Linked DNA regions of Sporocytophaga myxococcoides DSM 11118. The protein of the gene in region 1 interacts with the protein of each later gene in a pairwise test. Links are inferred from orthologs where the notes say so. Each region holds a gene or a part of one and is shown on either strand. Other genes may lie near its edges.

What was found.
Region 2: the proteins of dnaE (region 1) and K350_RS0119685 interact in binary tests that used the Escherichia coli proteins (3 or more experiments, as listed by UniProt). The link is inferred for Sporocytophaga myxococcoides DSM 11118 from one-to-one orthologs.

What each region holds. Positions count from the first base shown.
Region 1 is NZ_AUFX01000006.1:165,892-172,190, forward strand. The notes cover bases 921-5,058. They hold dnaE (DNA polymerase III subunit alpha), read left to right. Parts: upstream 921-1,267; coding sequence 1,268-4,858; downstream 4,859-5,058. Other genes in these bases: K350_RS0109290 (hypothetical protein), read left to right, coding at 944-1,159; trxA (thioredoxin), read left to right, coding at 4,935-5,058. Outside these bases: K350_RS0109275 (MFS transporter), read right to left, coding at 1-454; K350_RS0109285 (hypothetical protein), read left to right, coding at 629-892; more of trxA, read left to right, coding at 5,059-5,255; K350_RS0109305 (hypothetical protein), read left to right, coding at 5,448-5,969; K350_RS0109310 (ArnT family glycosyltransferase), read right to left, coding at 6,007-6,299. UniProt on the Escherichia coli protein: DNA polymerase III is a complex, multichain enzyme responsible for most of the replicative synthesis in bacteria. This DNA polymerase also exhibits 3' to 5' exonuclease activity. The alpha chain is the DNA polymerase catalytic subunit.
Region 2 is NZ_KE384560.1:359,157-364,259, reverse strand. What follows is about bases 675-3,616. They hold K350_RS0119685 (methionine aminotransferase), read right to left. Parts: upstream 2,751-3,616; coding sequence 1,599-2,750; downstream 675-1,598. Other genes in these bases: def (peptide deformylase), read right to left, coding at 2,752-3,300; K350_RS0119690 (amidohydrolase), read right to left, coding at 832-1,611; K350_RS0119695 (hypothetical protein), read left to right, coding at 675-868. In the rest of the region: K350_RS0119700 (UDP-N-acetylmuramoyl-tripeptide--D-alanyl-D-alanine ligase), read right to left, coding at 1-380; more of K350_RS0119695, read left to right, coding at 452-674; K350_RS0119675 (RrF2 family transcriptional regulator), read left to right, coding at 3,704-4,135; K350_RS0119670 (hypothetical protein), read right to left, coding at 4,267-4,563; K350_RS0119665 (hypothetical protein), read left to right, coding at 4,815-5,003. UniProt on the Escherichia coli protein: Shows aminotransferase activity with methionine and histidine as substrates, and to a lesser extent also with phenylalanine.

The DNA.
Region 1 (6,299 bases):
GAGCCCACCTGATTCTGCTACTAAAAAACCTTCCCAGCTGATCTGAAGGAATAAGATCATGCATCCACGAAGTCCAGGAACCTCCTGAAATTGCCCCAACAAAATTGTGAACAAACATTACCCCTATCAGAAGATAAATCAACCAGTTTCCCTGTGAAAATAAACATGCGAATCCCAATATCAGCAAAGGGAATCTGCCTAGAAATGAAAATAAGACACAAACCTTCCTTCTGCTCTTTATTTTATTTAGAAACCAAACCGAGAACAACTGAAACAGATTTGCAAAAACAGGAATACAGGCAAGCAAACCAAGTTGCAAGCCCGAAGCACCTAATAATAATGCAAAAGCAACTAATACAGGACCGCCGCTGAAACCGGACATGGACTGAGAAACGATACCATCTGAAAGTACCAGTTTCTTCGCCCTTTCGATTAAGAGAGAATTATCTTCCAAAGCTGAATTAAACTGAATGTGGGAACACAGTTATGAACGATAAAAAGATTCAAAAAATTTCCCAAATATGGCATTGACAAGAAAAATTCTAATGGCTATATTTACTATAGAATTGGATGATATAACAGTAAGGGATATAGGCTTTGTTTTTAACCTAAAAAATAAATTACCGATATGAAAACCTTGAAAGAATTTTTAAAATCAACCGTTATCAATTTATGCATATTCAGCACTACATTAGTAGCTTTTTATGCAAGTGCCATGTTCTTCACAATACTTCTTTTGGAAGAATTTTACTTCAACCGTCCCAACCAGGTTTTAAGAGAGGATTTTGAAGTACTTATTCAGAAGCTTCATAATGCCCCGGAGATTCTTAGAGAAATTCTTTATCCCAATCAAAATGACAGTGGCATAAAAATCGTAAAAGAGGGATTTTAAGCACACCTAACATTTCATGCGTTTCCTTGTTGTATTTTCAAAAGGTAAAATATGGAAAACCCAGAATATTTTGACGGACCAGAAAGCGAGGATCTAGGTGATATTGAGGATTCTAAGTTTGGCAGAAAAAGGCAGAATCTGGAAATGCTACCGATTCAAGAGCTTAGAAAAAGAGCAGAACTAAGAAAGATCAAAGATTTTGAAACCCTTAATAAGCAAAAGCTTATAGAAGCACTCCATAAGTACGAGGAATCAAAGCAAAAATAGTAAAGCGCAGGAATCCGACAGCAGGTTATTTTTGTTCTCAATATTGTTGAAAACTTTTGAAGAATATCAATTAATTTTAGAATTCAACTTTATTGTCTAATACCCGAAATGCCGGATTTCGCACATTTACACGTACATACCCAATTTTCCCTTCTTGACGGAGCAGCCAACATCACTGACCTGATGAAAAAGGCTCAGAAAGATGAGATGAAGGCTGTAGCAATCACCGACCATGGGAACATGTTCGGAGTTTTCAAATTTGTTGCAGAAGCAAACAAATACAATGTAAAACCTATAGTCGGGTGTGAATTTTACCTTGTAGAAGACCGTCATAAAAAATCGTTTACCAAAACAGATAAGGACGTCCGCCGCCATCAGCTCCTGCTTGCTAAAAATCCTGAAGGATATAAAAACCTCGCCAAGCTCTGCTCTCTGGGATACATGGAAGGGCTTTACGGAAAGTATCCGAGAATTGATAAGGAACTAATCTTAAAATACCATAAAGGACTTATTGCAACTACCTGTTGTATAGGAGCCGAAGTACCGCAAACAATTCTAAAAAAAGGAGAAGAAGAAGGTGAAAAAGTCTTCAAATGGTGGCTGGATCTTTTTGGAGAAGATTATTATGTAGAGCTTCAGCGTCACGATATTCCGGAGCAGAATATAGTAAATGAAGTGCTTATAAAATTCGCACTGAAACACAAGGTGAAAATTATAGCATCTAACGATTCTCACTATGTAGATCAGGAAGATTCCAATGCACACGACATTCTGCTATGCATCAACACAGGAGAAAAACAAAGTACCCCAACCAATAAAGAATTTTCTGACGACGGTGCCTTTACTAAAGGAACTCGTTTTGCTTTTTACAATGATCAGTTTTATTTCAAAACTAAAACTGAGATGGGGAAACTTTTTCACGATATCCCTTCCGCAGTAGATAATACAATAGAAATCGTTGATAAAGTAGAAAGTCTGAAACTCAAAAGAGATATTCTGCTTCCCAACTTCCCTATTCCTGATTCCTTTAAAGTGAATACCGGACCAGATGCCGATGTCCTGAATCAGTGGGAATTTCTAAAACATTTAACTTTTGAGGGGGCCAGAAAAAAATATAGGGAAATAACTCCTGAAATTGAAGAACGCCTCAACTTTGAGTTGTTTACCATCAAAACGATGGGATTTGCAGGTTACTTTCTTATCGTACAGGATTTCATTAATAAAGGAAAAGAGATTGGAGTATTCGTGGGTCCCGGAAGGGGTTCGGCGGCAGGCTCTGCCGTTGCCTATTGTGTCGGTATTACCAATATAGACCCAATCAAGTACGACCTGCTTTTTGAGCGTTTCCTGAATCCGGACAGAAAGAGCATGCCCGATATTGATACGGACTTTGACGACACAGGGCGCCAGAAAGTAATTGACTATGTAGTTGATAAGTATGGAAAAACTCAGGTGGCGCAAATCGTAACTTACGGTTCGATGGCCGCGAAAATGAGTATCAAGGACGTTGCCAGGGTACTCGACCTTCCGCTTAGCGATTCCAATGCACTGGCCAAAATGGTTCCGGAAAAACCTGGTATCGAACTCAACAGGGTACTGACTGCTCCGATAGACGGGCCTGGGAGCCTTAGTGAAAAAGAAGGACTTAACCCCGATGATCTGGAAGGAGTAAAAAAACTCCGTGAGATCATGAACGGTAAAGATCTCCAGGCTAATGTACTAAAAGAAGCACTGGTACTCGAAGGCTCAGTAAGAGGTACAGGTGTTCACGCTGCAGGTATCATCATTGCTCCCCAGGACCTTTCCGACCTGATGCCCGTAGCAACCTCCAAAGACTCCGATCTTCTACTTACACAATATGATGGAAAAGTAATTGAAGATGCGGGAGTAATCAAGATGGACTTTCTGGGTTTAAAAACCCTGACAATTATAAAGGATGCACTTGCTCTGATAAAAAAGAACAAGGGAATTGAGATAGAGATCGACGAAATTGATCTGGAAGATTTAAAAACATTTGAACTATACCAGAGAGGAGAAACCAACGGAACATTCCAGTTCGAGTCCGTGGGTATGCAGAAATACCTGAAGGAACTGAAACCCGATAAGTTTTCTGACCTTATCGCGATGAACGCTCTTTATCGTCCGGGCCCTCTCGAATACATCCCTAACTATATCCGCCGTAAGCATGGCAAAGAGCCTATCACTTACGATATAGCGGAAATGGAGCAATACCTGAAAGACACCTATGGTATTAACGTTTACCAGGAGCAGGTAATGCTTCTGTCTCAGAAGCTTGCCAACTTCAGTAAGGGAGATGCCGACGTTCTTCGTAAGGCCATGGGTAAAAAAGATAAGGCTACCCTGGATAAAATGAAGAGCAAATTTATGGAAGGCTGCGGGAAAAACGGCCACGACCTTAAAGTTGCAGACAAGGTCTGGACCGACTGGGAAGCCTTTGCGTCCTACGCCTTCAACAAATCTCACTCAACCTGTTATGCCTTTGTGGCATTCCAGACTGCATTCTTAAAAGCGCATCATCCCGCGGAATATATGGCCTCGGTACTTACTCATAACATGAGTAATATCGATAAGATCTCCTTCTTCATGGATGAATGTAAGAAGATAGGGTTAACAGTTCTGGGGCCGGACATCAATGAAAGTTCCATGACCTTTGACGTTAACAAGGAAGGTAAAATCCGTTTCGGATTAGGAGCGATCAAGGGAGCTGGAGAAGCTGCGATCGCAGCAATTATCTCTGAAAGAGAAGAAAACGGTCCTTATACAGACCTGTTTAATCTGGTACAAAGAGTAAACCTTCGTACCATGAATAAGAAAACTTTTGAATGTTTTGCTTATGCTGGTGCGTTTGATTCGTTCGGACTCCATCGAGGACAATATTTCTTTGTAACTGCAGAGAAAGACAATACAAGTACTATAGAAAAAATCATCAGATACGGATCCGCATATCAGCAAGATAAAGATGCGAACCAACAGAGCCTGTTTGGCAGTTCTAGTAGTGTTGAGGTCGCTAAGCCAAAGATTCCGGATTGCGAACCATGGAGCGAAATTGAGAAATTAAAATTTGAGCGTGATGTTGTAGGATTTTATATATCGGGCCACCCTCTGGATCAGTACAGAATGGAAATTGATAACTTTTGTACTTGTCCTGCAGATAAAGTTTTTGACTACAAAAACAGAGAAGTTTCTGTAGCAGGAATAGTAGGAACTGCGAATGTAAGGCAGATGAAAAACGGTAAATCATTCATTGTTTTCAGTCTGGAAGATTTTGACGGTAAAATCGAAATGGCGCTATTTGGAGAAGATTATCTGAAGTTTGCTCATTGGATAAAACCCGGAGAGTTTTTACACATTAGAGGAAAGGTACAACAAAGATATAACGGCGATCAATGGGAATTCAAACCTCTTAATATTAGCCTTTTGGCTGATATCAGGCAAAAAATGGTAAAAGGAGTATCTGTAAAATTAAATATCCAGGGGTTAAAACCGGAGACTTTAAATAGTCTGGAGGAAGTAATCACCGGAAATCTTGGTAATACAGAATTGAAATTTACGCTCTCCGACGATATAGAAAACATTCACGTTGAGCTATTTTCGCGAAAATTCAAAGTAGACCCAAACAATACATTACTCGACCAGTTAAAAAATCTTAATGAGGTGGAGTATAAAATTCTATTTTGATAGAAACTAAATATTTAAAAAAATAGTAAGTTTACGGTCTGGTAATAATTAATAAACCTCTTTGTATTTTAAAAATATGGGAAAAGCAATAGAAATCACAGACGCTAATTTTGAAGATATAACCAACACAGACAAACCTGTGCTAGTTGATTTCTGGGCTGAATGGTGCGGACCTTGCAAAATGATCGGTCCGGTTGTAGAAGAACTTGCTGCTGACTATGAAGGAAAAGCTATAATAGGAAAAGTAGACGTAGACAACAACCCTAACACTTCAGCTAAATTTGGTATCAGAAGTATTCCTACTCTCCTGGTAATTAAAAACGGAAAGATTGTTGAGAAACAAGTTGGCGCTGTTCCAAAAAATGTTCTAAGCCAAAAAATTGAAGCTCATTTGTAATTAGAAAAATGATTTTCATAAATAAAAAGAGACTGCCTAACCAGACAGTCTCTTTTTATTTTTACCCCCCTCTTCCCTATACACTTTTTCCTCTATCCCTTATGATGTAGAGCCGCAACAGAGAGAACAATATAGCTAAAAACAAATTTCATTTTGTACTGCTTAAATATACATAGCTACTATTCAATCAAGATGAAATACATTTTATTATTGTTATCTGCTTTAACATCATGTCTTGATAGTCTTAAAGTAAAAAACGGAATTGCCTACGAAGCCAGCGAAGGATTAGTACTTGCCAAAGACAGCGCCAATTATGATCATTTATTCCAAAGACTTGCGCGTTCAGATGCAGACTTTATGCTAACTATAAAGCCAGTCAAAATAGAACCTGTAATTAAACATACTGATAACATTCTGCTGATACAAACTCCTGTTATTGACCACAAAACCGTTAATATTATTACTGCAAAACCAGCAATCAAAAAAGCAATAAATGAAATCAAAGAAGTAGTAATATTCAATGAACCGAAGCTTGATGAAACGGTCAGAAATGAAATTAAGCCAATTATAATAAAGGATACCGTTCTGCCACTCATAAAGCCCGCAATGGATACAATATGGACCAAAGTAGAAACCGGCGATACTGAATTTCAGGATATGGAGACTACAAAAAAGACCAAAAGGAGAAAGAAGTTCTTGTTCTTTAAGAAATAAGAACTTCTTTCAAAGCATTGAGGAATGAAAGATTGAGTTAATGGATTTTATATATTTTTACTCCTTGATACTCTCCAATCTTCTGTTTCATATAGTCCTGATACCATTCAGGATGAGCAATTATAGTATCGTGTACAATTAGATACTTCGCTCCACTGTTAACCCTGGCTTTTACCTTTTCAGCACTACCTCCATATGCACATGTCCAACCTTTTTGATTCATCAGATAAAGAGATACATTAATACTGGGATCAGGAATGCTTATCACCAGGTCATCCTGGGCAATCCCGATTGAGCGTAAATATGGTGTTATTGTTTGTACAGCCGGGT
Region 2 (5,103 bases), on another replicon or contig:
TTGTTAAGGTTGCCTCTTGTTGCATAGGTTTTATACTTTTTTGCAAGCACTGCATTGACAAGCTCTTTAGTTGTCGTTTTCCCATTCGATCCGGTTATCGCAACGATTGGTATGGCAAGTTGCTTTCTGTGAAAATTTGCCAGCTGCTGCAATGCTGCCAATACATCTTCTACAAGGATAAATCTATCATCCTTTTTGAACTGAGCTTCATCAATTACTGCATATTTTGCACCTTGTTTCAAGGCTTCTTCAGCAAAAGTATTACCATTAAAATTAGGACCTTTCAGGGCAAAAAACATGCAGTCCTTTTCAATCTTTCTTGTATCTGTAGAAACTGAACGTGTTTCTTTATATTTCTGATAAATTTGATTTATTTCCATATCTTCTAACAAACTTAAAGGGCAAGTTAGGCAAAAACGGTATTTAAAATTACTTTGTTTTCAAATTAACCATGAATACAATCATTTTCTTTTCAATTTCTTCTGGTCAGGATTTTCAATATGGAAATACATTACTAACCAGCCTTAAAGAGCAATTTCCCTCTGCAACTTTTTTTGATTTTGACAATTACAGTGATGCTGTTCTTTACGGGTACTTTTCGAAAATTCTGGAAGAAAATAAGAAAGAGAATAAAAATACATTGGTTATCATAGAGGCTTTGGACAATGTCTCTAAGGGAATTATTCCCTTCTGCGAAACATTACTGAGATCAAAAGAATATCTGACTGCAATTTTAATTGGAGAACATGCGATCGTTGAAAAAATGCTGGCTTCTTTAAAATCATTTGCTAAAATTAAGAATCCAAATGTTCAGGACTTAATTGCTTTCATTCAAAGCTCAAGCTCAAATGAATCGGCATCCAGATGAGCAGGGAATTTTTGCCGGAATGCATTTAAATGCTCTGCGCTTAATGTTATTGTTTTAAGCTCTTCACGATCATTAAGCTCTTCAATATATTCACCAACAGGACCAATCACTGCACTATCTCCTGAATACTCCAAATCTTTTCCATCAGTCCCTATCCTGTTTACTCCAGCCACATAAGATATATTTTCGATAGCCCTTGCCCTTAAAAGAGTTTTCCATGCTACATTTCTTGCAGCAGGCCAGTTTGCTACATATATCAGAAGATCATATTCATTTTGACGGTTTCTGCTAAATACTGGAAATCTAAGATCATAACAGACTAAAGGACAAATTTTCCAGCCTTTTATTTCTTTAATGAGTTTTTTAATTCCAGCCGTGTACACCTTGTCTTCACCAGCCATTCTGAAGAGATGCCTTTTGTCATATGCATCAAAACTTCCGTCTGGCTCCATCCAAATCAGACGATTATGAAATTTATCCCCCTCCTTGATTATAACACTTCCAGTAATGACAGCTTTCTTTTGCGCAGCCATCTGCTTCATCCATTTAAAAGCAGTCAGGTTCATGGGTTCGGCAAGTTCAGCCGCATCCATCGAAAAACCTGTAGTAAACATTTCCGGAAGGATAATAAGATCAGATTGCTCTTTCATCTGCCAGAGCTTCTCTTCAAGCATGGCAAGGTTAGCCCCACTATTTTTCCAGAAAAGAGGTGTTTGAACCAGAGTTATCTTCAGATCCTGCATAGCTTTCTCGCGGCGTTTTCAAGGGTTTCATCTTCTTTAGCAAAGCAAAACCTTATAATGCTGTCATCTTTTTTGGTGTGATAAAAAACGGAAATCGGTATGCAGGCAACTCCTGATTCTCTTGTGAGCCTTGCAGCGAAATCAACATCAGACTCATTGGCAATATCTCCGAAATTCATCAATTGAAAATATGTTCCTGAAGATGGTATTCCTTTAAACCTGGACCTACTCATAAGATTCAGAAACAAATCTCTCTTTCTTTGATAAAAATCAGGCAATCCAAGATACTCTTCTTTTTTCTCCAGGAAATCAGCAAGGGCATACTGCATGGGAGTAGGTACACTGAACGTATTGTACTGATGGACTTTTCTGAATTCAGTTGAAAGATGCTCTGGGGCGATACAATATCCCATTCTCCAACCGGTGGTGTGATAAGTCTTACCAAAAGAACTGATCACAAAGCTTCTTTCTCTCAACTCAGGATATTTCAAAAAGCTATGATGCTCAGCTCTGTCAAATATGATATGCTCATATACCTCATCGCTTAGTATAGTGATATCTGTATCTCTGACGAGCTCGGTTAAAGCGTCAATATCTTGTTTTGATATTATTGCCCCCGTAGGATTGTGGGGGGAATTTATTATAATCAGAGAGGTTTTTTCAGTGATCTTTTTTCTTACCAGATCCCAGTCTATTTTATAGTCAGGATATTGCAATTCAATAAATACAGGCTTGCCACCGGAAAGCTGGATGGCAGGGATATAACAATCAAACGCTGGTTCAAAAATGATTACTTCATCACCTGGTTTTACGATCGATGTAATAGCGGTATAACAAGCCTCTGTGGCACCACAGGTAAGAGTGACTTCTTTATCAGGATCAACTGAAGCTCCATACAACTCTTTTGACTTAACAGCTATTTTTTCTCTTAAAACCTGAACACCGGTCATTGGAGCATACTGATTAAAGCCTTTTTTCATATAAAAGGTAACCAAGTCGACCAGGTCGTTTGAACATTTAAAATCCGGAAAACCCTGTGCAAGATTAATAGCATTATAATCTCTGGCCATCTGTGACATAATCGTAAAGATTGTCGTACCGATGTCAGGCAGCTTGGATCCCGTACTTTTTGTAATCATGTTATTTTTTAACTGGAAACTTCATTTTATAGGAAACATCCACAATCCCCTTACTAATATTAGTAAGTTTATTTTTCATGAGTCTCTTTTTAATAGAAGAAAGATGATCAACAAACAGAACACCTTCTATGTGATCATATTCATGTTGGATTATTCTAGCCCTGATGCCCTCGTAAGTTTCTTCACGCTCCACCCAGTTTTCATCAAAATAGCGGATAGTTAACTGAAATGGTCTGAAGACCTCAGACCTGACCCCTGGAATACTCAGGCAGCCCTCATCATATGGCCAATCTTCACCGGTTTCCTCTATAATTTCTGGATTTATAAAAGCTTTTTTGAAATCATCCAACCCTTCTTCCATCGGACTTCCGTCAACTACAAATATTCTTTGATTAAGCCCAATTTGCGGACCAGCCAACCCAACTCCATTAGCGTTGTACATAGTCTCAAACATATCAGCAACTAATTGCTTCAAATCAGTTCCTTTTTCAAAATCAACAGCCCGCTTCTTCAATACCGGGTCACCGTAAGCTACTATAGGGTATATCATAAATTATTAATGCAAAAACAAATATAACCAATCCACCATAGAATTCCCTTGGAAATTCTTTTTAGAAAACAACAATTTATAAAATTTAAAAATTCTCAATTATTGGTTTAATGGTATCCTATCCAAAAAACAAAGCAGGCAGTCGGGAGAAGACTGCCTGCTTTAGCTACTTTTTTACCTGGGGACCTTGCGATTAAAGTAAACTTGAATCTTCAAATTTTGTTTGGAAAATAGCAAGATTCAACCTTCAAATTAAATAATAAATCTGAAGAAATTCAGAATAGTTCCCTTATTTTCCTTTTTTAATAGATATATAGTTCAAAAAAATCGACAGCCGACCTGAACAATCATAAGTTTTTTTTGCATTTTTGAATTATAATAAAGCATATAGAGTTTATAGATAATGCTATCCAAAAAGACAAGGTACGCTATCAAGGCCCTCACCAAACTAGCAAAAGAGTTCCAGAAAGGACCAATTCTTATTAGTGACATTTCCAAAACTGAACGTATTCCTCAGAAATTTCTGGAGGCTATACTTTTAGAGCTCAAAAATGCTGGCATTTTAAATAGCAAAAAAGGAAAAGGTGGTGGCTATTATTTGATAAAAAAGCCAGAAGAAGTAGATCTTGCCAATATTATCCGTTTGTTTGACGGAGCCATTGCACTCCTTCCTTGTGTCAGCATTAAATATTACGAAAGATGTGATGAGTGTGTTGATGAAACTTTATGTGGATTCAGAGATATTATCAGAGAAGTAAGGGATAACACTTTAAAAATTTTAAAAGAAAGTACCTTACAAGACATTATCCAAAGAGAAGACAGTTTAAAAGCTTAAATATTCTTTATTTCTTTAAACTAAGAAGAGGCAGCCTGAATTTCAGACTGCCTTTTTTATTTCTATTTTAATGCAATTGCAATCTATATGGAAGGAAAGCCGCAATTCACATATTACTCTTCCCTATATTTTTATGCATGGTTTAAATTATATGGGTGATATAAAACCTCTTTAAGGTATTTATGATTGACCAAAAACTCTTGAACAGAGAGACAGGTTGCCCTTATCTTAATATGATTTGCTTTGACAAAATCGAGTACATAATTCAGGAGAATCTCTTTCCCTGATTCATCAATTTCGGCATTCGGTATTGTGGTGTAATAAAAATCCCAGAATTTATGCCCCAGCATCCTATAGCTGGTTGAAAACTCTTTTCCATCGTGGGTTAGGACAAATTTATGCTGAATATTATCGTGAAATAATTCCATAGAAGACTGATTTTTTTAGTTCCATTATGTAAGGTCTGAGTGTAGGTCCCTTTGTTTTCTCTCTCCCAAAACATTAAATAAATTTTGTTAGTTCGACGTTTCCCAAATCCTCATGTTGGGGTGTTTTTCAACGAATTTTCAAGTCAGGCAAAAATACAAACACCTCATTAACAACATCATATAAAGTTGGCATATTTTTCTAATATCAGACTGTTATTAATTTATTTATTACCTTAAAACCTATAATTATTATGAAAAAGTTAACTGCCGTTGCTTTCGTTGTTGCATTCTCTGGTGTTGTATTTTTAAGCAAAGCTCAGAATAGTGTAAGTCTTAAAGGACAATCTGGAATTTTAACTGATACAACTAAGAAAGCACAAAAAGCTAAGCCTGTAGCAAGCAATCCAGAAGTAAGTGACTCTACAAAATCTAAAAAATAGTTTTTTAAGTCCCCCTTAATTTTGATTAAATGAAGTCATCCACGGATGACTTTATTTTTTTATTAAAAATTAGTTCTTTTGAATGAATACTTTCCACAAA